DNA from 4 places in the Hoeflea sp. CAU 1731 genome. Region 2 is predicted to be linked to each of the others. Evidence: predicted binding sites of a transcription regulator. Region 2 holds the regulator's gene; each other region holds the start of a gene.
The links. Region 2 encodes PhoB, which activates phosphate uptake and scavenging genes when phosphate is short. Its sites were predicted from a motif close to TGTCATNNANCTGTCAT; they were not measured.
Positions count from the first base shown of each region.

Region 1: the regulator PhoB is predicted to act here: its motif matches at 5,927-5,943, upstream of phnC (phosphonate ABC transporter ATP-binding protein).
Region 3: the regulator PhoB is predicted to act here: its motif matches at 4,605-4,621, upstream of AAFN47_RS13195 (BtaA family protein).
Region 4: the regulator PhoB is predicted to act here: its motif matches at 5,804-5,820, upstream of AAFN47_RS14595 (DUF1045 domain-containing protein).

Region 1 covers NZ_JBDQQS010000008.1:134,811-142,311, forward strand. Annotated here, with positions in the region: gene phnK (phosphonate C-P lyase system protein PhnK) at 1-663, shown strand, start outside; gene phnL (phosphonate C-P lyase system protein PhnL) at 668-1,375, shown strand; gene AAFN47_RS14550 (DapH/DapD/GlmU-related protein) at 1,375-1,986, shown strand; gene AAFN47_RS14555 (SCO family protein) at 1,992-2,591, opposite strand; gene AAFN47_RS14560 (DUF1775 domain-containing protein) at 2,597-3,616, opposite strand; gene AAFN47_RS14565 (hypothetical protein) at 3,726-4,118, opposite strand; gene AAFN47_RS14570 (mechanosensitive ion channel family protein) at 4,333-5,733, shown strand; gene phnC (phosphonate ABC transporter ATP-binding protein) at 6,020-6,844, shown strand; gene phnD (phosphonate ABC transporter substrate-binding protein) at 6,903-7,501, shown strand, end outside.
Region 2 covers NZ_JBDQQS010000005.1:139,106-146,606, reverse strand. Annotated here, with positions in the region: gene AAFN47_RS10290 (aspartate aminotransferase family protein) at 1-1,009, opposite strand, end outside; gene AAFN47_RS10285 (GcrA family cell cycle regulator) at 1,422-1,940, shown strand; gene phoB (phosphate regulon transcriptional regulator PhoB) at 2,371-3,054, opposite strand; gene phoU (phosphate signaling complex protein PhoU) at 3,095-3,832, opposite strand; gene pstB (phosphate ABC transporter ATP-binding protein PstB) at 3,855-4,673, opposite strand; gene pstA (phosphate ABC transporter permease PstA) at 4,725-6,020, opposite strand; gene pstC (phosphate ABC transporter permease subunit PstC) at 6,020-7,390, opposite strand; gene AAFN47_RS10255 (PstS family phosphate ABC transporter substrate-binding protein) at 7,454-7,501, opposite strand, start outside.
Region 3 covers NZ_JBDQQS010000007.1:116,555-124,055, reverse strand. Annotated here, with positions in the region: gene AAFN47_RS13215 (cation:proton antiporter domain-containing protein) at 1-530, shown strand, start outside; gene AAFN47_RS13210 (lytic murein transglycosylase) at 535-1,731, opposite strand; gene AAFN47_RS13205 (glycoside hydrolase family 25 protein) at 1,783-2,565, opposite strand; gene AAFN47_RS13200 (class I SAM-dependent methyltransferase) at 2,643-3,287, opposite strand; gene AAFN47_RS13195 (BtaA family protein) at 3,284-4,534, opposite strand; gene AAFN47_RS13190 (hypothetical protein) at 4,824-5,219, opposite strand; gene AAFN47_RS13185 (hypothetical protein) at 5,246-5,488, opposite strand; gene AAFN47_RS13180 (hydantoinase B/oxoprolinase family protein) at 5,485-7,501, opposite strand, start outside.
Region 4 covers NZ_JBDQQS010000008.1:143,325-150,825, reverse strand. Annotated here, with positions in the region: gene AAFN47_RS14625 (Bug family tripartite tricarboxylate transporter substrate binding protein) at 1-681, opposite strand, end outside; gene AAFN47_RS14620 (DJ-1/PfpI family protein) at 709-1,284, opposite strand; gene AAFN47_RS14615 (LysE family translocator) at 1,643-2,281, shown strand; gene AAFN47_RS14610 (tetratricopeptide repeat protein) at 2,384-3,193, shown strand; gene phnN (phosphonate metabolism protein/1,5-bisphosphokinase (PRPP-forming) PhnN) at 3,249-3,869, opposite strand; gene AAFN47_RS14600 (alpha-D-ribose 1-methylphosphonate 5-triphosphate diphosphatase) at 3,869-5,008, opposite strand; gene AAFN47_RS14595 (DUF1045 domain-containing protein) at 5,038-5,745, opposite strand; gene phnE (phosphonate ABC transporter, permease protein PhnE) at 5,921-7,267, opposite strand; gene phnE (phosphonate ABC transporter, permease protein PhnE) at 7,271-7,501, opposite strand, start outside.

The sequences.
Region 1 (7,501 bases), on a different contig from region 2:
GGCGAATCCGGCTCCGGCAAGACGACGTTGCTCAACTGCATTTCGACGCGGCTGCCGCCGACGTCCGGAACGGTGGAATACAGGATGCGCGACGGCCAAATGCGCGATCTCTACCGCATGGGCGAAGCGGAGCGGCGGCTTTTGATGCGCACCGACTGGGGCTTCGTTCACCAGAATCCGGCCGACGGTCTGCGGATGACGGTTTCGGCCGGCGCCAATGTCGGAGAACGGCTGATGGCGGTCGGCGATCGCCACTACGGGAAAATCCGCGCCGCCGCCGGCGACTGGCTGGGCCGGGTGGAGATCGACGTCGATCGCATCGACGATCAGCCGCGCGACTTTTCCGGCGGCATGCGCCAGCGTCTGCAGATCGCCCGCAACCTGGTGACCGGACCGCGGCTGGTGTTCATGGACGAGCCGACCGGCGGTCTTGATGTGTCAGTCCAGGCGCGCCTGCTCGACCTTGTGCGCTCGCTGGTCGCCGATCTCGGCCTGTCGGCGATCGTCGTGACCCACGATCTCGCCGTGGCGCGTCTTCTGTCCCACCGCATGCTGGTGATGAAGGACGGCCACGTGATCGAACACGGGCTGACGGATCGCGTGCTCGACGATCCGCAGCAGCCTTATACGCAACTCCTCGTTTCCTCCATTCTGCAGGTTTAGAGACATGGCTACGCCTTTGGTTGTTTCGGAAGTCTCCAAGAGTTTCACCATGCATCTGCGCAGCGGCGTGAAGCTGCCGGTGGTGGACAATGTCAATTTTTCCGTCGCCGCCGGCGAATGCGTCGTGCTCGGCGGGCCGTCAGGCGTCGGCAAGAGCTCCATTCTCAAGATGCTCTATGGAAACTACAGTGTGAACGAGGGGCAGATCCTGATCACGCATGGCGATCGCACCGTCGACATCGCCAGCGCTGATCCGCGCATGGTGTTGGCCTTGCGACGCGACGTGATCGGCTATGTCAGCCAGTTTCTGCGCACCGTGCCGCGCGTCGCCGCCGTCGATGTGGTGGCCGAGCCGCTGATCGCGCAGCGCGTCTCCCAAGTGGCGGCCCTGACGAGGGCGCGAGAACTGCTGGCGCAACTCAATCTCCCGGAACGCCTCTGGTCGCTGCCGCCGGCGACCTTCTCTGGCGGCGAGCAGCAGCGCGTCAACATCGCTCGCGGCTTCATCACCAGTCACCCGGTGCTGTTGCTGGACGAGCCGACGGCGTCGCTGGACGCGGCGAACCGCGCCGTGGTCATCGACCTCATCCGCGCCAAGAAAGAGGCCGGCGTGGCGCTCCTCGGCATCTTCCACGACGCCGAAGTGCGCGAAGCAGTAGCCGACCGCACGATCGACGTCAGTGAATTCCGCGCCGTCGGGGAGGCCGCCTGATGAAGAAGCTGTCCGTCGAACCGAAGATCCACGAAACCGCACGGGTGCGCGACAGCACATTTGGCCGCTATACGGAGGTGGACGAACGCTGTCAGATCGCCGAATGCGAGATGGGCGACTACTCCTACGTGATGCGCGACAGCGAGATCTGGAGCGCGACCATCGGAAAATTCGTCAATATTGCGAGCCATGTGCGCATCAACGCCACCAACCACCCGACCTGGCGGGCGACGCTGCACCATTTCACCTATCGGGCCGGGGACTATTTCGAAGGCGCCGAGCACGAATACGACTTCTTCAACTGGCGGCGCGAGAACTCCGTAACCGTTGGTAATGATGTATGGCTCGGACACGGCGCAACCCTGCTGCCGGGGGTCACCGTCGGCAATGGCGCCGTTGTCGGCGCCGGAGCAGTCGTCTCGAAGGATGTCGCGCCCTACACGATTGTTGGCGGGGTGCCCGCCAAGCTCATCCGCGAGCGCTTTTCGGCAACGACGGGCGCGGCGATGGAAGACCTCGCCTGGTGGGACTGGGACCACGACCGGCTACATGAAGCGCTTGCCGACTTCCGCGCGCTTGACGCGGAAGCCTTTGTCGCGAAGTACGCCTGAGTGTTTTATCCGTTCGCCAGTCGCTTGAGCTTGGCGAGCGCGGTTTCGTTCTCCTCGCCATAGGCGATCGTGCCCTGGAAATTGCCCTTCGCGTCGACGAGGAAAATCGACGCTGTGTGGTCCATCGTATAGTCGCCGTCGTCCAGCGGGACTTTCTTCCAGTATATGTTCCAGGCCCGGGCGACCCGCTCGACGGTTTCGGGATCTCCGGTTATGCCGGTGATCCGGTCAGTGAAGTTCTCCACGTAGGATTTCATCACCTGCGGCGTGTCCCGTTGCGGGTCTACGGTGATGAAATAAGCCTGCAGGTCATTGCCTTCATCGCCAAGCGCTTCGAACCAGACCGACAACTCGTAGAGTGTGGTGGGGCAGACTTCGGGACAATGGGTGAAACCGAAGAAGACGGCGGATGGTTGTCCTGTGAGCGCCTTTTCAGTGATGGCGTGTCCGTCATGGTCCGTCAATGTGAACGGAACTCCGATCGAACTGCCGGCGGAAATCGGGCCGTTTGTCCTGCCGAACACCGACTGAAAAATGTAAACGCCGATCAGCGTCACGAGAAGGACGGCGACCGCCGTCCAACTCGCAATTCTGATGGTGCGCAAGGTCATCAGTTCGAACTAGAGTGGCCGGAATGGTCGTGCGATCCGTGACCGCCCTTCATGTCCTGAACCGGAATTTCGAACACCACGGTCCCCGCCTTCTCGAATTCGAGCGTGATTGTGCGGGTTTCGCCGGGCTTGAGCTGCTCTTTCATCTTCATGAACATGATGTGGAAACCGCCGGGTTTGAGCACGACTTCGCCGCCGGCCGGAATTTCGAGACCGTCGGAGAGTTGGCGCATCTTCATGACGTCGCCGTCCATCTTCATTTCATGGACCTCGACGTGGTCGGCGAAGTCGACCGAACCGCCGATGAGACGATCGGCCTCGGCGCCGGAATTCCTGATGGCCATGTATCCGCCGGAAACCGGCGCGTTGGGCGGCGTGGCGCGGGCATAGGGCTGGACAATCTCCAGATCGCCGACCTTGACGGGTTTCATGGCGTGGTCCCCATGTGATGCGCCGTGGTCGTGGCCACCATGGCCCCCTGCTGCAGCGATCAGTTTCAGTCCAGGCGCTGGATGCGCCAGCGAATGAGGATTCTGGCCTTCCGCCGGTATTTCGATCCAGGCCACTTCGCCGTCTGCGCATTCCTGGACGGTCGGAACGTATACGGTTTCGCCGGCCGGCAGCGTGTCGGTGAGCCGTGTCTGGAAGACGAATTCGTCGAAGTAATCGTCCTCCAGCTTTCCGGTCCAGATGATTTCCTTCACGCCGGACGTAATGTCGCTGCCGTGAAGGGAGTAGGTGTTTTCGTAATCCCCCTTGACGGTTTCCAGTTCCCAGCCTGCTTTCGGCATCGGCTTGGTCGAGATCATGCCTTCCGGAACTGTAATGCGGACTTTCAGGGTCGCCTGACCGTCGCATCCATGGGGAACGCGCACTACGGCCTTGTAGTAGCTGTTGACGGGAGCTTCACCCTGCTCGAGCGTCGCGTGCGCATGTGCGAACGAGGGGACGAGCGAGGCGACAACGGTCGGGGCGAAAAGGGTGGCGGCGACCGCCATGACGGAATGTGTCAGTTTCATCTTATACCTCCATGCTGCATGCGCATGCGGCGCATCGGCAGCAATGTCATTTTCGATTTGAAGAAAATTCGGCTGACGATCACAGGGCTTCAAGCCCCGTCGACGTCGATCAGACGATGGAGGGCGGCGCCCGGGAGCCCAGTCCCGTGACGACACGGATCGCGATGGACGGCTCGCTGTAGAGCGGCGGGGCGACGCGGGCAAAACGCGCCAAGCGTACGATGGAGGGATCGCGCGGCGTCGGACCAAGGATTTTAGATAGCGTGCAGAGCGGACAATGCGCGCGGTATCCGCCTGCGGGATCGTCGTCGCCCGTTGCCGCGCAGAAAAACGGCAGCGAGCCGTCGGGCAGCACATAGGCTGAAAGATCCGTGACTTCGCCATTGTTCGTGACCAGAACCGTGCGCGGCATCATCGGCCAGGCCAGCAGGAACAGGATGCTGGCGACGGCAATGAACATTGCCGGCAGCTTGATATCCCGATTGGCGAATTGCGTGATCATTATGGAAAGCGATTAGTGGAATTTGCGGCGATAGGCAATGCGACAAGTCGGTCCGGCGATCAATTCATCAGCGGGTCGCGGCCCGGATGCCGGCGTCCAAAATGCAGTATCGAGGCAAGATGCTTGCGTTCGTACAGTGCGAACATAGAAATACTATACCAACTGCGGCATTGCTGCCTGGGCGCGCAGAAAAACCAAGAAAGGTGACAGGCTCATGATTTCCAGATTTTTTCGCGGCGCAGGGTTTTTCGTTGCAACAGGCGTCGTCCTCACAATCTGCCTCGCTTTGGCTGCAGGCGCCAGCCTGGCCCAGACAAACAACACTGACGACGGCGGCGTCGTCGAGGAGCGCGTTGTCGACGCGATCGTGGAGCATAACACCGATCCGAACGACAAGGACGCCGAAACCGGTCTTTCGTCGCACATCACCACACCAGGAATAGAAACGGCCGAACTGGAATACCGTCTGGTGCCGTTGACGAAGGATGAACTCGCCGCCCTCGCAGAGGAATGGCTCGCAATCGTGAAAGGCAAGACCGAGGAGGTCATGGCGGCCCAGATCGCGATATCCAGAACCGACGGCGACGTCGAAAGCGCGGCACGAGAGAAGCTGACGGACCTGACGCACGAAAGAAGAGCTCTCTTCGACAAATATTCAAAGGTCCTTTCCGCCTGGGAAAAGAAAGGCGGCGACCCCGACGCGATCTCCGGCTACCGCGCCTACCAGAACGCGATCATCGTCGAGGAGACGCGCCAGGCCGACTTCAAGACGCTTGTGTCGCAGGCAAGGGCCTGGCTGTTCGACTGGGATGGCGGTTTGAAGATCGGCATGAACCTGCTGATCCTGGCAGCAGCGGTTCTGGGCCTGCTTTTCGTCTCGCGCGTAACCAGGGGCGTCGCCAATCGCTGGATCGGCCACGTGCCGAACCTGTCGAAACTCCTGCAGGCCTTTCTCGTCGCCGTCATCTACTGGGTGGTGTTTGCAATCGGACTGATGGTCGTGCTTTCGGCGCTTGGCGTCGACATCACACCTGTTTTCGCCCTTATCGGCGGCGCGTCATTTATTCTCGCCTTCGCCTTTCAGGACACGCTCGGCAATCTCGCCAGCGGCATGATGATCATGATCAACAAGCCGTTTGACCAGGGCGATTTCGTCGATGTCGGCGGCGTCGCCGGAACGGTCCAGGCGGTCAACATTTTTGCGACGACGGTGGCCACGCCCGACAACCAGATCATAGTCATTCCTAACAAGAATGTATGGGGCAACGTCATCACCAATGTCACGGCGAGCCTGACGCGGCGCGTGGACCTTGTGTTCGGTATCTCCTACGAGGATTCCATACCGCTGGCCGCGCGCGTGATCGAAGAGACGGTGAAAAGCCATCCACTGGTTCTCAAGGACCCTGAACCGGTGATCCGCGTGCACGAACTCGCCGACAGTTCGGTGAACTTCGTCTGCCGGCCGTGGACCATGACGTCCGATTACTGGACGGTCTTCTGGGACCTGACGCAACAGGTCAAGGAACGCTTCGACGAGAACGGAATCTCCATTCCCTATCCGCAGCAGGACGTTCACATCCGCCGCCCCGCGCAGGTTGAAGACAAGGATACGTGATGCGGGCCGCAGCGGGCGCGTTATTCCTCGGCAATACCTGAAAGAGGCCGCGAAGAGCGGGAATCGTTCTCCCGGTTGTTTTGAACGCTGGCAAGCACCCTGCCTGACGACCCACGACTCCGCTCGCTCAAAATCCGGACATTCGCCGGTGTTCTGCTCATCAACGCGCCGGTAAACAGGCAGCGTTGTGGATTGTAATATTTCCGTAACAAATCTGACACGCAGCATTCACGTCGACCCTCTAACCGGTGCTTGACCGGGCGTACCCGCAAATGAAGGGCTCTACATGCTGCAGCTAAAAGGCGTGACCAAGACATTCGGGAAGCATACCGCCGTGGATTCGGTGACGAGCACGCTCCTCGAAGACCAGATGGTCGGCATCATCGGCCGATCGGGCGCCGGCAAATCGACGCTCCTGCGCATGATCAACCGGCTCGTTGCGCCGAACAGGGGAACCATTCGTTTCGGCGAACTCGAAATCGAAAAACTGAGCGGCAAGGCGCTGCGTCGCTGGCAGAGCGACTGCGCGATGATATTCCAGCAGTTCAACCTGGTGCCGCGTCTCGACGTCGTGTCGAACGTTCTTCTCGGCACGCTCAACAGCCGGTCGACGATAGCCACGATGTTCAACATTTTCCCGAAAGAGGACATCCACCGCGCCATCGACATTCTCGAGCGGCTCGGGATCGGGGAAAACGCCGCCAAGCGGGCCGAGGCCCTGTCCGGCGGCCAGCAGCAGCGCGTCGCTATCGCCCGCGCATTGATGCAGGACCCCAAGATCATTCTCGCGGACGAGCCGATCGCGTCGCTCGATCCGATGAACGCGCAGGTCGTGATGGACACGCTGCGGCGCATCCACGAGGAGGATCGTCGGCAGGTCGTCTGCAACCTTCATACGCTCGACACCGCACGGCGCTACTGCGACCGGGTCATCGGCATGCGCGACGGACGCGTCGTGTTCGACGGCAAGCCGGAAGAACTGACCGTCGACGTCGCCCGCGAGATCTACGGGGCTGACGAAAACTTCAGCGAGGCTTCCACGTCCACCAGCATCGAGAGTTTGGGGACAGTGGCGGAAGAGGAAATACGGATTGCCGAAGCGGCCGTTTGAGGGCCGGCTTGCATTGCTATTTCCAGGCAAGAACTTCATCCATTCAGGAGACACCATCATGAAGACACTCATCGCCGCCCTTCTGGCGACAACCGCTTTCATCGGAACGGCTTTTGCCGCTGACGAGGAAATCGCGGAATTCCGCATCGGCATTCTGGGAGGCGAGAACGCCCAGGATCGCATGGCTTCCAACGAATGCTACCGCGTCATGGCGGAAGAACTGCTCGGCGTGCCGGTAAAGGTATTTACGCCGTCCGACTATGACGGCGTCATCCAGGGTCTTCTCGGCGGAACCATCGATATGGCCTGGCTCGGCGCTTCCGCCTACGCCAAGGCCTGGTTGACCGATCCGGAGGCTATCGAGCCGATCATGGTCAAGACCAATCTTGACAAGTCCTACGGCTATCATTCCATCGGTTTTGCAAGGAAGGATAGTGGCATCACTTCACTGGAAGACATGGAAGGCAAGGTTTTCGGTTTCGGCGACCCCAACTCGACCTCAGGCTACCTGATCCCGTCGATCGAAATTCCGCAGGAAACAGGTTCCTCCATGGAATCCGGAGCGTATTTCGGTGAAGTCAAGTTCGTCGGCGGCCATGAGCAGACAATCGTTGCCGTGAGCAATGGCGACGTCGACGCCGGCGTCACCTGGGCCGA
Region 2 (7,501 bases):
CTTTCAGCCCCAGCATAAGACCGCGGCCACGGATTTCTTCGATGACGTCCGGAAACTCGTCGGCGATCGCGGCCAGACCTTGCGAAAAGACAAGGCCGACGTCGACGACATGCTGTAGGAAGCCCTCTTCCAGAATGACGTCGAGCACGGCGTTGCCGACGGCCATCGCAAGCGGATTGCCGCCGAATGTCGTGCCGTGGGTTCCGGCGACCATGCCCTTGGCGGCCTCCGCCGTGGCAAGGCATGCGCCGACTGGAAACCCGCCGCCAATGCCCTTGGCGATGGCGACGATGTCCGGTGTGATGCCGGACCATTCATAGGCGAAGAGTTTGCCGGTGCGGCCAACGCCGCACTGGACCTCGTCGAGAACCAGCAGAACGCCATGCTCGTCGCACAGCGCGCGCAGATCGCGCAGCCATTGCTCCGGAGCGACGCGGATGCCGCCTTCGCCCTGGATCGGTTCGACGAGCAGAGCGGCCGTTTCATCGTCAACCGCCGCCTTCACCGCGTCGAGATCGGCGAATGGCGCCTGAATGAAGCCTTCCGCTTTCGGTCCGAAACCTTCGAGATATTTTTCCTGGCCGCCGGCGGCGATCGTCGCCAGCGTGCGTCCATGAAAGGCGCCTTCGAAGGTGATGATCTTGTATCGACCAGCGTCGCCGTTTTCGTAGTGATAGCGCCGCGCGGTCTTGATGGAGCATTCCAGCGCCTCGGCGCCGGAGTTGGTGAAGAACACCTTGTCGGCGAAGGTCGCTTCGACAAGACGGTCGCCAAGACGCGTCTGACCGGGAATATCGTATATATTGGAAAGGTGCCACAGCTTGTCGGCCTGGTCTTTCAAGGCTGAAACGAGATGCGGATGGGAATGGCCAAGCGAGTTCACGGCGATGCCCGCGGCAAAATCGAGATATTTCGATCCATCCTCGGCGTAAAGCCACACGCCCTCGCCTTTCTCAAAGCGAACGGGAATGCGCTTGTATGTATCAAACAGCGATGCAGTCTGGGACATCGCAACCTACTCCTTGCCGCCTGTCACCGCAAATTAGCTGAACGGCTTTGATATTGACGGATTTACTGTACCGACCAAAAACAAAAGCTGCCCCACGGCAGCTTTCCCGCTTCTATACCGGACGGTGCGCCATCAATCAACAACTTCGATGACGAACGCGTGCGGCGCGCCGCAATCAGGCAGGTCAAATTCCACTATTGACTTCAAGTTGGGGAAAACTTGAAAAAGGAATCGTCTTGATTCGCCGGACTCTTGTCACCGAGTCCCGCGCCCACTACCTTAGGAAGGCGAATTTGGACTGCATGCGGCGGACCTGAACTATTCACTGAAGTCTCGGATTCCGGCGCCGGAGCAATACCGGCGCATGATGGAGGATTCCGCCGCCCAATACAATGAACGAGGGGCGTGAAGCATGAGCTGGACTGACGAACGCGTCGAAAAACTGAAACAACTATGGGGCGACGGCCTGAGCGCCAGTCAGATTGCGGCCCAGCTTGGCGGCATCAGCCGCAACGCTGTGATCGGAAAAGTGCATCGGCTGAATCTGCCCGGGCGGGCAAAGTCCGGCGGATCGTCAGCCTCCCGGAATAAGAGAACGACGACGGCGTCCCGCAGTTCGTTTACGGCGCGCGCAGCCAGTCCGCGCCCGGTCATGCGCACCAGCGGGGCGACCGCTCTCAAAGCGGATATCATCGCAGACGCCGTGACCAATCTGGATACGAGGCCTGTCGAGGACGTTGTCGTTCCGATATCCAAGAGACTGGTGCTGACGGAACTGACCGAGCGGACCTGCAAATGGCCGATCGGCGATCCGCTGCAGGAGGGCTTCTATTTCTGCGGCAGCGACTGCGAGGAATCAGGCCCGTACTGCTCCTATCATTCCAAGCTGGCCTTCCAGCCAGCCGCTGATCGCCGCCGGTCGAAGAGCTGACCGGTCAAGGTCAAGCAGGCTCGCAATTCCATCACAGCATCCTGGCGCCTTTCGTCCCACGCTGCGTGAAGCGCAGCGTGGGACGATTGCTTATGTGGTCGCGTTTTTTTCTGTGTAATTACAATTAGTTAGACGGTTCTACCAGTTATCTGGCGTCCATCACTACCGTTCGCCGACACTGGCTTTGTTTCGGGAATTGGCAGTTTCGGCTTCGATTTGGCTTTGTTTCGGGATTCTGGAACCATACGGCAAATCTGGCTTCGTTTCGGGAAACGCTGTTTTGGCTCCAACTTGGCTTTGTTTCGGGAAAAGCCATTATTGGCAATCCCAAGCCGCGACCCAGTTGCAAAGGCTCAAGACCGGAAAGCTGTTATAACACAAACGTCCAAAAAAAGCAGCCGCCAAACACACGGGCTGCAGTGAAGGGCGGTCAGTTTTCCAGCGAGTAGCCGGCGCCGCGGACGGTGCGGATGACGTCTTTCATATTGGCGAGGTTGAGCGCCTTGCGCAGCCGTCCGACATGGACGTCGACCGTGCGTTCGTCGACATAGATGTCGTGACCCCACACGCCGTCCAGCAATTGGGACCGCGAGAAGACCCTCGTCGGCGACGCCATGAAAAACTCGAGCAGGCGAAACTCGGTCGGACCCAGCTTGATTTCGCGGCCCTTGCGATAGACGCGATGGGTTTCGCGGTCCAGCTCGATATCGCCGCTCTTGAGCAGAGTGGAAATCGCTTCCGGCTTTGCCCGGCGCAGAAGCGCGCGCACACGCGCCATGAGTTCCGGCGTGGAGAACGGTTTCACCACGTAATCATCGGCGCCTGTCGCAAGCCCGCGCACGCGCTCGCTTTCCTCGCCGCGCGCCGTGAGCATGATGATCGGCAGCCGCTCGGTCTCAGGCCGCACGCGCAGACGGCGGCACAGTTCGATACCGGAGAGGCCCGGAAGCATCCAGTCGAGGATCAGCAGATCCGGCAATCGTTCCTGCAGTTTCAGTTCGGCCTCGTCGCCGCGAAAGACGGTGTCCACGTCGTAGCCTTCCGCTTCCAGATTGTACCGGAGCAGAACGCTCAGCGCCTCTTCGTCTTCCACGACGGTAATTTGCGGTGCTATGCCCATGCCCTTGTCCTGACGCCGCCTTGTCTGGTGTTGCCTATTTTGCAGTTACCGAAACGGACGCCGTTTCGTCGTCCTTCGGACGCTCGGTATCCGGCTGTGCCCCGGTGGACATGTAGTATATCGATTCCGCGATGTTGGTGACGTGATCGCCGATCCGTTCGATGTTCTTGGCGCAGAACAGCAGATGCGTACAGGCCGTGATGTTTCGTGGATCTTCCATCATGTAGGTCAGCAATTCGCGGAACAGCGACGTGTATATGGCGTCGATTTCCTCGTCGCGCTCGCGCACGGCGGACGCCGCCTCCGGCGACCGGCTCGAAAACGCATCAAGCACTTCCTTGAGCTGGGTCAGAGCGAGTTCCGAGAGATGTTCAAGGCCGCGCACCAGCTTCTTCGGCTGCGCCAGACCTTCAACAGCGATGACCCGCTTGGCAATGCCCTTGGCCATGTCGCCGACACGTTCAAGGTCGGCGGCGATGCGGATCGATCCTATGATCTCGCGCAGATCCGAGGCCATCGGCTGACGCCGGGCAATTATCAGGACCGCCTTCTCGTCGATCTGTCGCTCTGCGTCGTCGACGATCAGATCGTCCGAAATAACCTTTTGCGACAGAGAGGCGTCGGAATTGACAAGCGCCCTGATCGATTCCTCAACCATACGCTCTGTCAGGCCGCCCATCTCCGAAATGCGCCGGACAAGATACTGCAGTTCCTCGTCATAGGACGACACCGTGTGCGCGGATGCTGCCGATACTTTTGATTCTTCGGGCATGATGATTTGCTTCCGTGTTGTGTCAGCCGAAACGACCGGTGATGTAATCCTGGGTCCGCTGGTCGTCCGGATTGGTGAACATATGATCCGTCGCGCCTTCCTCCACCAGATTGCCGAGGTGGAACATTGCGGTCCGTTGCGAGACGCGCGCCGCCTGCTGCATCGAGTGTGTGACGATCACGATCGTGTAGTTTTCCCGCAGTTCGTCGATCAGTTCCTCGACCTTCGCCGTGGCGATCGGATCGAGCGCGGAACATGGTTCGTCCATGAGGATCACCTCGGGACTGACGGCGATCGCCCTGGCGATGCAAAGACGCTGCTGCTGGCCGCCGGAAAGGCCGGTTCCGGGCTCATGCAGACGGTCCTTCACTTCTTCAAACAGACCAGCTTTTTGCAGGCTGGACTCGACGATCTCGTCCATATTGCTCTTGCCTGCCGCCAAGCCGTGAATGCGCGGACCGTAAGCGATATTTTCGTAGATCGATTTTGGAAAAGGATTTGGCTTCTGAAACACCATTCCGACGCTGGCGCGCAATTCCACGACATCGACGGACGGATCGTAGATATTTGCGCCGTCGAGAGTGATGTCTCCGGTGATCCGGCAAATATCAATGGTGTCGTTCATTCTGTTGAGACACCTGAGAAAGGTGGACTTTCCACATCCGGACGGGCCTATGAGCGCCGTTACCTGTTTCTCCCTGACATCCAGATCGACATCGAACAGGGCCTGTTTCTCCCCGTAGAAGACGCCGACCTTGCGGGCCTTCATCTTGACCGGGATGGCCGCATCCAGATTTTTGTTTACAGCCTTCTCAACAGCAGCTTCAGACATCATGTTCATCCTTACACCTCATATCGGTCAAATATACCGATCTTTCTTTCGTTTTGGTCCTTACCAGCGTCTTTCAAACCTGCTTCTCAGGAAGACCGCGAGACCGTTCATGAGAATGAGAAAGGCCAGCAGCACAAGAATTGCTGCGGAAGTCCGGGATACAAACCCGCGTTCGGGACTGTCGGCCCAGATATAGATCTGGGTCGGCAGGGCCGTGGAAGCTGAAAGTATACCTTCAGGTGGACTCGTGATGAAGGCGTTCATGCCGATCAGCAGCAGGGGAGCGGTTTCCCCCAGAGCCTGGGCAAGGCCGATGATCGTGCCCGTCATAATGGTGGGCATCGAAAGCGGAAGCATGTGATGCACGATTGATTCATGCTTGGATGCTCCGATCCCAAGCGCCGCTTCCTGGATCGAAGACGGCACCGACCGCAACGCGGCGCGCGTGACGATGATAATCGTCGGCAGCGTCATCAGCGACAACACCATGCCGCCGACGAGAGGCGCCGAGCGTGGCAGTCCGAACCATCCGAGAAAGACCGCCAGGCCAAGCAGTCCAAAAACAACGGAAGGAACGGCGGCAAGGTTGTTGATGTTGATCTCGATGACATCGGTCAGGCGGTTCTTCGGCGCGAATTCTTCCAGATAGATGGCAGCCGAGATTCCAAGAGGAAAGCTGATGAGGAAACAGACCAGAAGCGCCCAGAAGGAACCTGAAATCGCCCCGGCCAGCCCAGCCAGTTCCGGAAACCGCGAATCAGAATTGAATATCAAGGCGGTATTGAGGGGTTGGGACACGACACCCTCGGCTTTCAAGGCGTCATACCACTCAATCTGCTGGTTGCTTATCCGTCGTCGGTCTTCCGGAAGGTCCCTTGATATCTGACCTTTGGCAAACTGGTCCACAGGATCCGCGAATGGGAGCTTGAAGGCGAATTCCTTGTTTCGAAGATCAGGATGATCCACCACATAGTCCCGCACGAGATAAGGCGCGTTCGAAGTGAACATCGCAAAATATTCACGCTGTTCGGATCGCGGCAGTTCTCCGGGGAGCAGCTCAATCATGGACGTGCGTACGATCGAGCGCCAGTTGGCTCCACCGATATCGTCTGCAGGAATATCCGCATCCGCCAGGTTGACGGAGATCTGGACCTTGGTCTGTATGAAGGCGGACGCGCCGGTATAGATCAGCGAACTTATGAGAACAACCAGGAAGCCGATGGCAAATGTGATAGCGGCAATGCCGTAGAGCTGAAGCCTCCGGTCGGCGGCATGGCGCTTCTTGCGCCGCGCGGCCATTTCGGGAGATTTCCAGATCGGCCCGGCGGTTTTTCCGTCGATGACAGAGTCAGACATCAGTATGCCTCCCGGTATTTGCGGACAATACGCAGTGCTATGAGGTTCAGGAAAAGCGTCACGATGAACAACATCAGGCCGAGTGCGAAGGCTGCGAGCGTCTTGGGATTGTCGAACTCCGAGTCACCGATCAGCAACGTCACGATCTGCACTGTCACCGTCGTGACGGAGTCCAGAGGATTAACAGTCATTTTTGCAATCAGGCCGGCGGCCATCACGACGATCATCGTTTCGCCGATAGCACGGCTGAGGGCGAGCAGCACGCCTCCGACAATGCCCGGCAGCGCGGCCGGCAGCAATACACGCCGGATCGTTTCGCCTTTGGTGGCTCCGACCGCCAGCGAACCGTCGCGTATCATCTGCGGCACAGCAGCGAAAGCGTCGTCTGAAAGCGAGGAGATGAAGGGAATGAGCATGATGCCCATTACGCCGCCTGCCGCCAGAGCGCTGTTGGGCGCCACATCCATTCCGATCGCCGTTCCCAACTGACGCAGGGCGGGCGCGACTGTGAGCACCGCAAAAAAGCCGTAGACGACAGTGGGTACGCCGGCGAGAATCTCAAGGATAGGCTTGACCACGGCCCGGAAGGGCTTGGAAGCGTATTCGGTCAGATAAATGGCCGACAAAATCCCGATCGGCACGGCGACCGCCATAGCGAGCGTGGCCACGAGCATGGTGCCGAGGAACACGGGAACGGCGCCGAATGCACCCTGGCCGGCGACCTGATCCGCCCTGATGGCAATCTGCGGCTCCCACCGCAATCCGAACAGGAACTCGTAGAATGGCACCCGCTTGAAGAACTGATACGCCTCGAACAACAACGAGGCGACGATGCCGAGGGTGGTCAGGATTGCGACGGCTGACGCAAAGATCATGAACCAGGTGACGGCTTTTTCGAAACGATGCCTTGCGAAGAACCGTTTGGACACGGCCATTACCGCGATGATCGCGCCGGCGATCGCCAGCACGAAAACAGCGGCGGAAAGCAACACCGTAGATGTTACGCGCAGAGACTTGAGGTATTCGACGGCGTTGAGCACCGCCTGGGAAGGCTCCTGGAAAATGTTGCCTGCCGCGACCTGCCGTATTTCGCTGGTCAGCAAGGCTTTTTCCGAGGAATTCAATGCCTCGGCTCCCGGAAAGGAACCCAAAACGAGGAAATCGATGACCGAATTCTCGAACAGCAGCCAGAGCAAGAGAAATATAAACGCAGGGACAGCCGTGTAAACCATGGCGTTCATGCCGTGATACACAGGCCGGGAATGCATTTCACGCAGATCGGTTCCAGCGGCGGCGACAGCGCGCCGCGAAGCGAGGAAATACGCCACAAGCGACGCCAGGACCAAAAACAGTAAAAGGTATAGAACCATATCCCTTGCCCCTCAAACGGCAAACCCCGGCGCAGACACCGGGGTTTGCCAAAGGTAATTTCGTTACATTCCGAGCTTCTTGGCGCCCAGAACGCTTTCCTGGACTTCCGC
Region 3 (7,501 bases), on a different contig from region 2:
ACAATCTACTGATTGTGCTGCTGGCCTGCCTGGTCGTGATCGCCGCGAAGTCGGTGCTGAATATCGCTCTCCTGCGCATGACGGGGTCTGATCCCCGCACGGCGCTGGTCGCCGGCCTGTCCATGGCGCAGATCGGCGAATTCTCCTTCGTGCTGGCGGCGGCCGGGATGAGCGCGCATATTCTGCACGACGACACCTATCGGCTGGCGATCGCCGTGACCGCCATATCGCTGCTGGTTTCGCCTGTCTGGGCGGGGCTCATGCATCGCATAGAGAACGTTGCTGCGTCGCACATCACGTCCTATCGCGTTGCGCTTCGCGAGGCCTATGCGCGCGAGATCGAGGAGATGCAGCGTGGCCGCATGGTGGTCGATGTGGCGATATTCCATACGCGGCTGCGTTACCGCGCTGTGCGGCTTGCCGCTTACCACCGCCGCGCGGCGCGTATGGAGCAGGCCGCGGCGAAGGACGCCGAACCCGGAAAGAACGCCGCCGTGGAACCGGACAAGACCGGGGAAAAGGTCGACTGACCGATTATTGCAGCCGTGACAGGAGTTCCGGCGTCGGCCAGGCGTCGGCCGGCATTCCAAGCCGAAGCTGTTCCTGCTGGACGGCGTTGCGCGTTCCGCTGCCGAGAATGCCGTCGATCTTGCCGACATCGTAGCCGCGCGACTGGAGAATGGTCTGCAGCTGCTTCATCTGGGCGTCGCTCAGGCCGGGGTCCGGATTGCCGGCGTCATAACGCTGGGCGCCGCCGAGACGGGTCGCAAGATACGCGGCCGTCGTGGTGTAGATGAGGGACTGGTTCCATTCCAGATAGATCGCAAAATTCGGATAGACCAGAAACGCCGGTCCCTTGCGGCCCTGCGGCATAAGCAGGGAGGCCGGTAGCGAGCCCGACGGAAAAGCGCCGTTCCGGGCCTTTATTCCCATGGCCTGCCACTGGCTGACGGGCAGGGTCTGGTCGATTCCCGCTTTTGACCAGTCGAGATTGGACGGAACCGTGACTTCCTGCATCCATGGTTCGTTCGGTCGCCATCCGAGATGGTGGATGAAAGCCGCCGCCGTGAGGATGGCGTCTGGCGCGCTTGTCTTCAGATTGACGTGCCCGTCGCCGTCGCCGTCGCGGCCGTAGCGGATTATGTCTTCCGGCAGCAACTGCACCTGGCCTATCTCGCCGGCCCAGGCGCCCGTCGTCCTGGCCGGATCGAGATCTCCGTGCTGGACCATCTCGATCGCGGCGATCAGTTGCGGACGAAAGAGTTCCGGCCGGCGGCAGTCATGGGCGAGCGTCACCAGGGCGTTCATGGTGTTGAAATCGCCCTGGACCGCGCCGAAATCTGTCTCCAGCGCCCAGAAGGCGGTGATGACTTCCGGCGGTATGCCATATTCCCGCTGGGCCTGCGCAAAAACGTTGGCGTATTTGCCCATATTCGCCTTGCCGTGCTGCATGCGGTAGCCGCTGACGGAGCGCTTGGAGAATTCCAGGAATGTCTGCTTGAAGACGCCCTGGGCCCGGTCGCGGCTCAGCACCGTCTTGTCGATGCGCGCGTTGGCGAGCGCCTGGTCTGCGACGCGCGGCGGCACGCCTTTTGCAACCGCTTCCTGCTTGACGCCCGCGAGGAAGGAGCCGAGATCGCCCCCGCAGGTCTGCGCCTGAGCGATGCCTGTCGCGAACTGGCAGGCGAAGATCAGGGCGGTTGCTGCGGCGAGTCTGTTCAGGCGAATCATGAATTCCTCCGAAAGGGTGGCGGTCTGTTTGTCGTAGGATTGTGGCCGCGCTCAGAGCGCGGAAGCGGAAACCCACTTGAGCCAGTCCTTGCGGTCGCCTGCAAAGACGTTGATGTCGGTGTCGCCCTGGATGCCGGGCACGATGCCGGTTCCCGTGTATTGCCAGAAATGCCAGTCGCGCTGGGCATAGATGTTGTCGGGATGATCGGCGACGGAACGGACCCAGAAGGTGTAATCGGAGAAGTGACCCACCAGGTTTTCACGATGGAAATCCACCGTCGTGTAGACCATCGGTTTGCGGCCGTAATGCGCCTCGACGCGGTCCATGAAGATTTTCATGTTCCTGCGCACTGTGGCGGGGTCTGGGCGTTTCTTGCATGTGGGCGAGGCGTGGTTCCATTCGATGTCGAGCACCGGCGGCAGGGCGCCGCGTTCCTTCGGCGTGTTGCGAATGAACCATGCAGCCTGCTTTTCCGGCGTCGTGCAGAAATAGTAGAAATGATATGCGCCGCGCGGAATGCCGGCCTGCCTGGACTTGCGCCAGTACTCGTCGAAACGGTCGTCCTTCAGGTCGCCGCCTTCCGTCGCCTTGATATAGGCGAAGTCGATGCCGGATTTGCGCAGCTTGCGCCAGTCGATGTCCGCCTGCCATTTGGACACGTCGATGCCATGCACCTCATGGCGGGCCGGATGGTTCTTGCCGAAATTCTGCGGGTCCCTGTCGCCATAGCGCATCGGCGACGGCGCCGTGATGTCGTCGAAGCTGTATTCGTATGTGGTGCATGCCGCCAGCATGAAAAGCAGGGGTGCGAAAATGAGCGCGCGTCGACGCATGGCGAACCGTCCAATTCGGTTGGCGATAACCGGCTCTGGCAGTAATAATGCAGATTCTCGTCAGTGAAAAGGCGTATTCAAGCCTGCGAGACAATCATGTGCCAAGTATAACCGCGGTAGAGCCGTTCGCTTCTGGCCTTCAATCCGGCCTTTTCGGCCTTGCCCTGTACTACATCGAAAAGGGTTGCTCGCGGGTTAACGTGGAAGCGCGCGAGCCAGGCGTGAAGCGCGGATCGGAAGAGGGACGGCAGCCGTTCCTGCTGACCGAAATCCACAATGTGCAGGGAGCCCTGCGGCGACAGCGCAGCCATTGCGGCGTCGATCGTCTCTTCCCAGGCGGGTATCATCGACAGCGAATAGGAAATGAAAACCCGGTCGAAACGGGGCTTTTCGAACAGCGCTTCCGGTTCGAAGCCGGAGGCGTCGCCCTGCACCAGCCTCATCTCCAGACCTGAACGTCGCGCCGTATTGTGCGCCGAAGCCAGCATCTCGGACGAGATGTCCAGCCCGTGCAGGCGGGCGTTGGGCCAGCGTTTCGCAACGGCTGCAAGGTTGCGGCCCGTTCCGCATCCGAGCTCCAGAACGTCCGCGCCCCGGGGCATTTCCATCGCCTCGATCATCCGGTCGCGGCCAAGCAGGTAATATTTTCGTGACAGGTCGTAGATATGCCGCTGATGACGATAGGTCCCGTCCATCAGCTCCGCATGGGCGGCCGAACTCATGAGGCGCGCTTCTCGTAAAGATGGAAGCCGCCATAGATCGCCGACCGGTCCCGGCGGCAACAGGTTTCGGATTCAGTCTCGCGGTAGCGCCACTGGTCGAGGATGGCGGCGTCGACGCGGCCCGGCAGAATGGTCGGGGCGCCGGCGGTGCGGAATATGACGCGCGCGCCGGCGTCGGCCGTGCGCGTGATTTCCGACCAGAGTTCGTTGAGTTGCGCGTCGCTCATCCAGTCCTGGGCGTCGAGCAGCACATAGCGGTCGAGGGACGCGGCGGGCTTGTGTCTGAGGAAATCGGTGAAGCCGATATGATTGACGGAGACGTTATCGGCCAGATCGCGGATCGTCTCGTAGTGGTCTTCCTGTAGGTAGGCCGGCAGTTCCGCCGCGCCGTGCTCCGGATAGCGGCGCGCGAAGGCCTGCCATGCGAAGTAGTTTTCGTTCAGGGGGAAGTGACAGGCGAGTTTCTCGAGCCGCGTCTTCAGGACTGCGGCCATGGTGTCTTCGCCGGCGAGCAGTTCGTCATACTGCGCGGGTGGAATGCCAAGGCCGAACAGCGACGCCTTGCGACCTGTCATCCATTTGACGAGCGGCTTTTCGAACAGCGGCGCGAGACGGTCGTCAAAGAACCGCCGCTGCTCGCGCAGGCTGCCGGACTGCATGATTTCGGCCGGGTCGACGCCGTGCAGACGGGCGATCAGGTGGCCGGTTGCAATGAACCAGCCCAGAAGGCCGCCCTTGTAGAAGTTGCCGTTGAAGGCTTCGATGCGCCTACGGCCCTTGATGGTCCGCCGCTCCCAATAGGATCGCGACGCCGGATCGAGATGCGGCGCGACGTGCCTGTCGTAGATGGCCGAGTTGCCACGCTGGTTGTCCCTGGCGAAGAAGCTCAGGACCTCGCTGTGGCCCGGCAGGCGCCGCATGGCGGTGAGCTTCATGCGGTTGAGCGCAATATGCGCCTTGTTCAGATCGACGACGTCAATGCTTTCCGGTCGCGCGGTGAGGTAGGCGAGCACATTGCAGCCGCCAGACGCGATGGTGACGATCCGGTGGCCTTCGGACAGCGCCATGGCTTCCATGTCGACCTTCGGGTCTTCCCAGATCTGCGGATAGACGAGCCCGGTAAAGAGCAGCGCGAAGAGTCGCTCCGACAATCCTTCCTTCGTATAGGCCCTGTTCTGGTAAAGCGCCTTTCCCAGATGGCGATTGCCGCTAAGTACAAAACCCGATTCCGTGGCGATATCCGACATGCTGCAATTCCCCGCATTCCGTCATTTCCGAGCGGGTACCTCCGGGCGGTGACATCGACATGACATATCGGTGACAGAATGGTGACGGTGGGGTGGAATGAGTGCAAGATATTGAAAATGTTGAATTTCAAATGAGAATCGTTGGTCTCGATGCCGACGGCTCCGGCCTGTCGCCGCTACCCATTGCCCGGACACATTGCAATGTTTTTGACGAACGAATCGATGTGAAACGCGCGTATCCGACGCCAGAAAGCAATCAAGTGGGCGTCAAAGTCGCTTTGGGGACCGTCTACGTGTCCATTAAACTTTCAAACGGAGCCAGCGGCACAATCCCGTCCAGGGATCGGGCAAGATCATCGTCCAGAGTGATAAAAGCATCCGCTTGCAACTTCGTGAGCGCCACGTACTCGGCGGTGAAGGTGTCATTCCAATCAAAATGCGCGGCGATATCCCATGCGGCTTTCTGCAGAACGCGGTCGCCAAGAAGACGAACCTTCAGCGTTCTCAAGTGATCGAGTTGGAGATTTGCGGTTTTGCGATCGATTTCCCCGCGACGAACCGATGCGTAGAGCTGCGAAAGCATCTGGGATCTCAACAGAGCCGGCGCGACCAGCTTACTGGCTGGCGGGATCAAGTTTTCGCGACACAACCGAAGCGTGGTGTCCAGCGCAATGACATATCGCATCCTGCTTCTCGCAACGCTTCCTGTATTCAGTCGGGTTTCTTGACTTTCAGCCTGCCGGCTTCTTCCACGATGAGTGATTTTTCTCCGTGGTGTTTGATGTGGAACAGCGCCATTTTCCGGCATTGTTTGTCGCTGTTTATCCGCCGCTCGGTCCATCTCCACCATTCTTCGGAGCCGAACGCCATTCGCTCAGCCTCATATATGCTGAAGCCATGCTCTTCTCGAAGCTGCTTGATTTGTATTATCCAGCGCATTCGGTCCTCAGTCATGATACTTCCCCATATCCCCCCGAGGTCGGCGTCGTCAGGATTACCGCCTCGCCGACCTCGAGTTCCGTCTGGTCGCAGGCCTTCAGTTCCTCGACAGTGCCGTCGCGACGACGGACCTCCGTTTTGCCGACCTGACCGTCGCCGCCGCCGTCCATCCCCTGTGGTGGCCTGTTGCGGTGGGACGACAGGATCGCGCACTCCATTTTTTCAAGGAAACGGATTGTGCGCCGGGTGCCGTCGCCGGCTTTGAAGGCGCCGCGGCCGCCGGAGCCCTCACGGATGCGGAAATCCTCGAGAAGCACGGGAAAGCGCATTTCCAGGATTTCCGGGTCGGTGAGCCGCGAATTGGTCATGTGGACGTGCACGCCCGAAGTTCCGGAAAAGCCGCGGCCGTTGTTCATTCTTCCAGCCGGAGAGCCGGAGCAGATTGTCTCGTAATACTGGTAGCGGTCATTGCCGAAGGTGAGATTGTTCATCGTGCCCTGGCTGTTGGCGAGCGCGCCGAGCGCGCCGAAGATCGCGTTGGTGACATGCTGCGATGTTTCGACGTTGCCGGCGACGACAGCGGCCGGCCAGGAGGGCTTCAGCATGCATTCGTCGGGCAGCACGATGTTGATCGGCCGCAGGCAGCCGGCGTTCATCGGGATCGAGCCTTCGACCATCACCCGGAAACAGTAGAGCACGGCGGCGCGCGTGACCGGCTCAGGCGCGTTGAAATTGTTCTTCATGACCGGCGACGTGCCGGTGAAGTCGACCGTCGCCGTGCGCTCTTCCCGATCGACGCTGATCTTCACCTTGATGACCTGGCCGGTGTCGGTCGGATATTCGTATTCGCAGTCGGAGAGCGCGTCGATGACTTCGCGCACGCTCTCGGCGGCGTTGTCCTGGACGTGGCCCATATAGGCCTGAACGACGTCGAGGCCGAAATCGGCGACCATCCTGTGCAGTTCGGCGATCCCCTTTTCGTTCGCCGCGATCTGGGCTTTCAGGTCCGCGACGTTCTGGAACGTGTTGCGGGCGGGGTAGGGGTGGTCGGTCAACAGGTCGACCAGTTCCTTCTCGCGGAAGCGGCCCTGATCGACGATCAGGAAATTGTCGATCAGCACGCCTTCCTCGTCGACGGTCGTCGCAAGCGGCGTCATTGAACCAGGCGCCGTGCCGCCGATGTCGGCATGGTGGCCGCGCGACGCGGTATAGAAGAGGATTTCTTCGCCAGCCTTGTCGAAGAGCGGCGTCACCACGGTGATATCGGGCAGGTGGGTGCCGCCATTGTAGGGCGCGTTGAGCGCAAAGACGTCGCCCGGCCTGATCTTTCCCTTGTTCAGCCGGATGACGGTTTCGACCGAACGGTCCATGGAGCCGAGATGGACCGGCATGTGCGGCGCATTGGCGACCAGCGCTCCGCTGCTGTCGAAGACCGCGCAGGAGAAGTCGAGCCGCTCCTTGATGTTGACGGAATGGGCGGTGTTCTGCAGCGTCACGCCCATCTGCTCGGCGATCGACATGAAGAGGTTGTTGAAGACTTCGAGCAGGATCGGATCGGCCTGTCTCGTGCCGATCGCCTGCTGCCGCTGCTTCTTTTCGCGGCGGCGCATGACGACATGATTGCAGGCGTTGATTTCGGCCTGCCAGCCGGGCTCGACGACGATCGTCTGGTTTTTCTCTATGATGAGGGCTGGCCCGCTGAGCCGAGCGCCGGGAGACAGCTCGTCGTGCCGGACGATGGCGGCGTCATGCCACTTGCCGCCGGAGAAGACCGGCCGGACACGGTCTGACGCGATGTCGCGCAGCGCCAGTTCCTGTCCGGTCTCTGCTGCGCTCGGGCCGCGTGTTTCGGTCGCTTCCACCGCGACGGCTTCCACCACCACGGGCTTGGCGTCGTAGATGAACCCGAATTGCGCCTTGTGGGCGGTTTCGAAAGCGCTGCGCGCATCCGAGAAGGAACGGCTCGTAAAATCGACGGGCAGGGCGGTGTCCGTTCCGTCGTAGCGCAGATGCAATTGCGGCCGCCAG
Region 4 (7,501 bases), on a different contig from region 2:
GCCGAGCTTGATCTCGGTGGTGCCGATGGCCGCCAGCGGCGTCAGCCGGCCGGCGCGGATCATTTCCGCCTGTTCCAGCGCGAGCTGGGTGGTGGCCTGCGCCTCGCCGGACACGGTGGCGAGGATAGCCGGATTGCCGCCATCATAGACGATCTGCTTGGGGTCGATATCGGCGGCCGTCGCAATCGCGGCCAGTCCCTGACCGCCGGATGAATTCGGTCCCGCCGTCGCGATCAGCAGCTTGTCCCCGTCGGACTTCACCCGAGCGATGAAATCCTCGACGGTGGTGATGTCCGTGCCGGGATTGACCGAGAGTAGCGACGACATGGAGGCGATGATGAACGGATGCCAGTCATCGAAGGTCGTGTCGATCATTCCCATGATCTTGTAGGTGCCGATGTCGCGCACCCCGCCGGAAAGCCACGTGTAGCCGTCCTTTGGCGCATCGAGCACGGCTTGCGTGCCGACGGAGCCGTTGGCGCCGGGCTGGTTGACGACAACAAGCTTCTGACCGAGGACGGGCTCGAGATCCGCCGCTACCGCGCGGACCGCGAGATCGGTCACTCCGCCGGGCGGATAAGGCACGATGACGGTGACCGGCTTTTCCGGTTTCCAGTCGGCCATTGCGACGCCGGCGGACACGGTGAGCGCCAGCGCGGCCATAATCATTCTGTTTATCATGGGTTCCTCCCTTAAGTGATTGTCAGTTCAGCGCGCCGCGGCTGCGACCGCCTGCTTTCCCCCCGCCTGCCACTCCTCCAGCAGCCGGATCCATGGGCCGACGTAGTGGCCGTGATCGTGGAATGTCCGCCCCGAAACCAGGTTTGCGTCGATGACGCAGGGCGCATTCACATAGACGCCGCCGCAGACCTCCAGGTCGAAACGGCACTTGGCGACCGTCGCCATGCGGCGTCCGCGGACCCGGTCGGCGCGCGCGGGGATCTCCACCCCGTGGCAGACGCTGGCGATCGGCTTGTCGGCGTCGAAGAAGTGCTGCGTGGCGCGGATGAGGTCTTCGTCGTCGCGGATATATTCCGGCGCGCGACCGCCGGAGAAGAACACGCCCGCGAAGTCTTCCGGATCGACGTCTGCGAACGCGACGTCTGCGGCGAGCTGGTAGCCTTCCCACTCGCGCGTGATCGTCCAGCCGGGGCGCACCTCGTGCATGACAAGCTGGTAGATACGTTTTTCAGGCGCGGCCACAACCGGCTCGAAACCGGCTTCCTGCAGCCGATAGTAAGGATAAAGCGTATCGACGGTTTCCGACGCGTCACCGATCGGCATAAGCACTTTGTTGCCTGAATTCTTCATTTTTTGAACGCTGTTCTAAAATTGATTGATGGATCAGTATCACTGCGAAGAGGCGAGATCAAGCCTCGGACTGCGACATGGTGTGGACAATGGCGAAGGGCTACAACACGGTCTGGGAAAGTAACTTGTCGGTCAGATGTCGGAGTTTTCCAACTCGCTGCAGTTGGCGGGTTATCCGAACGACCTGTCTTCATGGTTGCGTCACCGCAATCGAGACAATACTCTTCTCAAGACGAGCGCGCGTCATTGCATGCCAACGCCGTGCGTTTTTCGGTCTGACTATCGCATCCTCCTGCTGAATGTGAAGCGGCGTCATCGGAAAGGCTCCCTCATGCTTGCAATCTTCGCAGTGACATTGGCCGGCGTGCTTGCCGCCCAGATATCTCCGGGACCAAATCTCGCCGCGGTCGCGTCCATCGGCCTTGCGCAGGGTCGGCGGCCGGCGCTCTTCGTCGTCGCCGGCGTCGCCTCGGGAATGCTTGTCTGGTCGCTGGCGACCGCACTCGGCCTCGGCGCGCTCATCGAGGCCTTTCCCGCATCGCTGCTGATCCTGAAGCTGGCCGGAGGCGGCTACCTGCTCTATCTCGGTCTCAAGGCTGCGCGCGCGATCATCCGGGGCAGCGGGAATGCGAAGATAAAGCCGGATGAGCGCCCGCTGGGCAATGCTGCGGCCTGGCGGCGCGGCGTTCTCGTCGTCCTGACAAATCCCAAGGCGGCGCTGATGTGGGCCGCGGTGGCTTCGTTCCTTTTCGGACAGGGGTTGGGCCCACTCCAGGTTCTTGCTTTCGGTCCGCTGGGCGCCTTTTCGGGTCTCGTGATTTACGGCGCCTACGCGTTTCTGTTTTCCACCGGACTGGCGATGCGCGGTTACGCGCGCTTTTCCCGATGGTTCGAGGGCGTGTTCGCCGCGGCGTTCGGCACGATGGGCGCGAGCCTCCTGTGGTCGGGACTGCGCGACGCACAAAGGTAAGTCCAGGGCGTGTCCGCGGGAGACCTAAGGCCGCCGTCGTTTCTTGATCGACCATCGATCACCCTGATAGGTTGCTCTGCAAAATCAGGATGGGGATTCCGTATGCGTTTTATATTTCCGGCAATAGGCTTGTTGGCGCTGCTTTCTACATTCGCCTCCGCACAGGCCAGCGACTGGGACGACTGCGCACAGGAACGCGACCTGAAGCTCAGTCTCGCCGGTTGCACCAAAGTCCTTGATGCGGGTAAGGTCTCCGGCAAGCGGCTGGCGACGACCTACTATTATCGCGGGAATGTAAACCGCAGGCTTGGAAACCTCGATCAGGCAGTGGAGGACCTAAATCACGCCCTCGAACTCGATCCGAATTACAAGCATCCCTTTATCGACCTTGGCCTGGTGGAGAGGAATCGTAAAAACTACGAGCAGGCCATCGCTTATTACGACCGGGCGCTGGAGATCGATCCGGAATTCGCGAAAGCCTATTACAATCGAGGCAACGTATACTGGTTTCAGGAACGATATGATCGGGCGGTAATGGACTACGACCAAGCGATCGATATCGATCCGGACTACTACTTCCCCTATGTCGGTCGCGCCTGGGCGTTGTACGCCTTGGGTCACGACGCGTTGGCGCTCCAAAACGCAAACAAGGCGCTGGAACTCCGTCCAGGGGACGGACACGCCCACAATATCCGGGCGCTTGTCCTCAGCGTGTTGGGTCAATGGCAGGAGGCTCTACCGGAACTCGATGCTTTCATTATTAAGGAAAATAAGCCGGCTTTAGTGAAGAGGCTGCAGACCTCACTGGTCGAGATGGGGTATTTTGACGGTCCGGTTGATGGCAAGTACGGCCCGAAAACGCGAAACGCGCTGGAAGCCTGCCTGAAAGAAAGATGCCGCCTGTTGAATTGACTTTCCGGCGACCACGGAACGATCGCTCAAACGACAGACCTACCGGTTTTTACAATCATCCTGTCTGCGCAACTGAACGACTGATCGCTTCGATCGCATCGACCAGCGCCCTGCCCGCCTCTTCCAGCGCGCCGTTGTTCTCGATGACGACCGCGTCGGCCATTTGCGCATCGCAATCAGGCTGGCGCTTTAGACGCCTCAGGATCTCCGCCTCGCTCTCGCGACCGCGGCCGGCGAGCCGCCGGGCCAGAACATCAGGCCGCGCCGTCAGGTTGATGACGGTGAAGTTCGCATACCGGGCGCGCAGGCCGTCGAGCGCGCCGCGCGATCCGTTGCAGATCGCGATGCGCCCGGAGCGCACGACGTCGTCGACCGAAACCGGCACGCCGTATTTCAGGCCGTGCGCGTCCCACCAGTGGGCGAAACCACCGCGCCCCAGTTCGGCTTCGAAATCGGCGTCCGTGACTGGCCGGTGATCTTCGGTCTCGCCGTCTGCCGAACGGGTGATCGCCCGCTGCACGAAGACGAAGCGCTCGTCGCCGTCAAGCGCGTTGCGCGCATGATTGAGAAGCGTGTCCTTGCCGGCTCCGCTTGGACCGACGACGGCGATAAAGGCGCCGCCGCCAATATTCGCGCCCGCTGCGCCTGCCGGGTCTGCCCCGTCGCCAGACCCCATCAAACCACACGCCGGCCTTCGCGCCAGACGGTGCGCACGATCGGGATCGCATGATCGACGCCGACCCGAACAAGGTCTCCGCGCTTGCCGATCGCGATTTCTCCGCGGTCGTCGAGACCGCAGGCTTTCGCGGGGTTCCTGGACACCATCTGTATCGCCTGCGGCAGGGAAATCGCGTCCACTTCGTTGTCGAGATGAAAGGCCGACTGGATCAGGCTGAACGGGATGTAGTCCGAGGACAGGATATCCAGCAGACTGTTTTCAGCGAGTTCGCGCGCCGCGATATTGCCCGAATGGGATCCGCCGCGCACGACGTTCGGCGCGCCCATCAGCACCGCCATGCCGGCCTCCTTCGAGGCCCGGGCCGCCTCCATGGTGGTCGGAAACTCGGCGACATGAATGCCCTGCTGCACGGCTTCCTCGACATGCTCCAGCGTTGCGTCGTCATGGCTCGCCAGCACGATTCCACGATCCTTGCAGGTCTCTGCGATGACGCCGCGATTCCGGTCGGAATTGGCCTCAGACTGCGCGATGCGAAGCTTGCAGAAATCCTGGAACTCCTGCTCCGTCATTTTCAGCTTGCCGCGATAATAGACGGCGTATTGATCAAGGTCGCGAAACTGCCGCTGGCCCGGCGCATGATCCATCAGCGACGCCATGCGGACGCGCGGATGCCCGTCGAATCCCCGGAACTGCTCGTGGCAGTTGGGCGCGGAAACCTCGCAGCGCAGATGCAGGAAATGATCGGCCCTCAGGCTGCCCTTCTCCGAACTGTCGTCGATCGCGTTGGCGAGTATCTGCATTTCCTCGGCTGTCAGGTCCGCATCATGGTCCATGCCGACGCGCAGGGCGTCGAGAACGGTGGTGATACCGGACGAGCAGATCTGTGCGTCATGCGCGAGCACTGCGGCGAGCGGATTCCAGCGGACCTTCGGGCGTGGCGCGTAATGGCCTTCCAGATGGTCGGTGTGCAGCTCCACGAGACCGGGTATCAGGTAGTCATTGGCGAGATCTTCGGCGGAGGAAACCGAGGTGTCGGTCGAGATATCGGCAATCTTGCCGTCGTGCACGACGAGCGTTCCCTTCACGACTTCGTCGTCAAGGACAATTCTGGCGTTCTTCAGTATCAGTTCGGACATGTTTCTTTTTCTACTCTTGCAAATCCCGCTCAGGCGGTCCGGCGCTGATCCAGTCGCCCCAGCGGATGTAACGAATGGACCGAAAATGGCGCGCCCGCTTCGTCCTCCACGAAAAGAGCGATATTCTCGACTTCGACAGGCTCGCTCAGCACCGGATCGAAAAACGCATGCAGCGCCTGTTCCACCCGGTCTCTTTCATCCCGGTCTACCGGCCCTGAAAGCGTCATGTGAAATCGGAATTCCTCGAAGACGTACGGATAGCCCCAACGATGCAGGTTTTCCAGCTGGGCAACGGTCAGCCTGTCGGGATTCCGTCGCTCCAGTTCCGCCTCGCTGGGCGGCGCGCGGAATTCGTCGAACTCCCTTACGACGCGCGCTGCGAGATCATGGAGATCGGGAATCGGCTCGCTCGGCGTGAGCGCGAAGAACGGGCCTATCCTGCTGATTTCCATGCGCGGAATCTCGAATGGTTTAACCGAATCGGAAAACCGCATCAGCGTCCTGAGCAGGTCCTCCTCCGTCCGGCCTTCGGCCAGCACGAACGGCGCTTTCAGCGTTCCGTGAAAGCCGTATCGTCTGGGAGCTGCGGTATGGAACGCGATCTCGGCCGAATTGAGACCCGTGATCGCCGACGCCTCGACCGTCTGTCCGGTGAAGACATCACGGCCGAGCCAGTTCGTCGCGACCCTGTTCAGAGGGTCGTTCATTGGCGGGACAAAATAGATTGCATATCGCATTCTGTCTTCCTCGAATGACGGTGATTCCGGTGGATGAGCGATCATCTACCCGATTTGCATGACAGTTTCATGCAAAGGTAATCCATCGCCGAACCGGCGCCTGCGGCCGAAGCGGATTATTATCATAAATGCGGGATATTCCAACTCCGGTTTCAACTGGCCCTGCGACCGGTGTTCATCCCCCGTTGCCGCCAATCAGACGCTTGCGCAGCCATCCGGAAACCGTATCCATGATCATCACCATCAGGATGATCAGCACGATGTAATAGGTCACCTCTTCCCAGTCTTTCTGGGTGTTGATCGCCTGGGTCAGCATCAGTCCGATGCCACCGCCGACGATCGCGCCGATGATCGTCGCAGAACGGGTGTTGCTCTCCAGATAGTACAGGATCTGTGAAATCAGAACCGGAACGATCTGGGGAATGACCCCGAAGCGATAGCGCTGCAGAGGTTTTGCGCCGGTCGAACGCACGCCCTCGATCTGCTTGTCGTCGACATTTTCCAGCGCCTCGGAAAACATCTTGCCGAATGTTCCGGTGTCTGTCAGCAGGATGGCCAGCGATCCGGTCAGCGGGCCGGGCCCGAACGCTCTGGCCAGCACGATCGTCCAGATCAGCGCGTCGGTGCCGCGAAGCAGGTCGAACAGCCGGCGAAACCCGAAACGGATAGTCTGGAGCGGCGTAAAGTTCGACGCCGACAGAAAAGCCAGCGGTAACGCCATCATCGCCGCGCCCATTGTTCCGAGAAACGCCATAAGAATGGTTTCGAAGATTGCCCAGAACACCTCCGCGTGCCGCCACATGGGGTTGTAGAGAAAGTCGTCGACCATCGCCGCGATATTGCTCTTGCCCTCAACCAGCCGGTCGGAGGAGAAGGCCGTCGACAGCAATTCCATCGGTCCCATGCCGTAAAACGGACTGTCCAGCGAGAACCAGAACAGCTCCCAGCCATAAAAATAGCGGAACACTTCGATCTTGGATCGAGTGACGGACATCCGACCGTTCGGCGTAGTAACGGCCAGTCGCGTCCTGGAGGCGTTGATCCAGTCCGGGACTTCGTCGCCCGGAAGGGTCGTCTCGATGCTGCGGCCGGCGACCCTGGCGTCAATTTCGCCATAGCCTGGAACCGTGAAAACGGCGTGGTTTTTGTTGATGACGACGCTGTATCCGCCCAGCAGGTCGACCGTCGCCTGGTCACCGTCGATCGTCACCCAATCGGGCGTCTCCCCTGCGGGATAAGCCCCTTTCTTTTCGCCCTCTATGGCGAAGGAGAAGCTGTCGGTGCGATTGTCGAGGGTGACATGCGTCTTGTAACTGTAGGCGTCGCTGACCAGCGTTGCGGCATTGTCCAGCCGGAACCGATCCGAAAGCGAGGCGATATCGAAAGCGAAGAAGATATAGACCAGGTAAAGCAGAATGGCGACCGGAAGGCCGAATGAAAGCAATCGCTTGCGGCGAAACAACTGCTCGATCTCCTCCTTGCGGCCAAAGCCGACGTTATCCAGGGTGTCGCTCACGGCCATGGTTTACTTCCCCGTAACGAGCTTGTGCCGGAAATGGCTCGAGATCTGGTCGAACACGACGATAGTCACGAACAGCAGAATGAAAATCGCCGCGGCCTCGTCGTAACGGCCCTTGCCCCAGCTCATCGCGTTCTTCAGATCGTAACCGATGCCGCCCGACCCGACGAACCCGAGAATGGCCGAGGCGCGGATATTGATCTCGAAACGCAGCATGCCATAGCTGAGATAATTGGG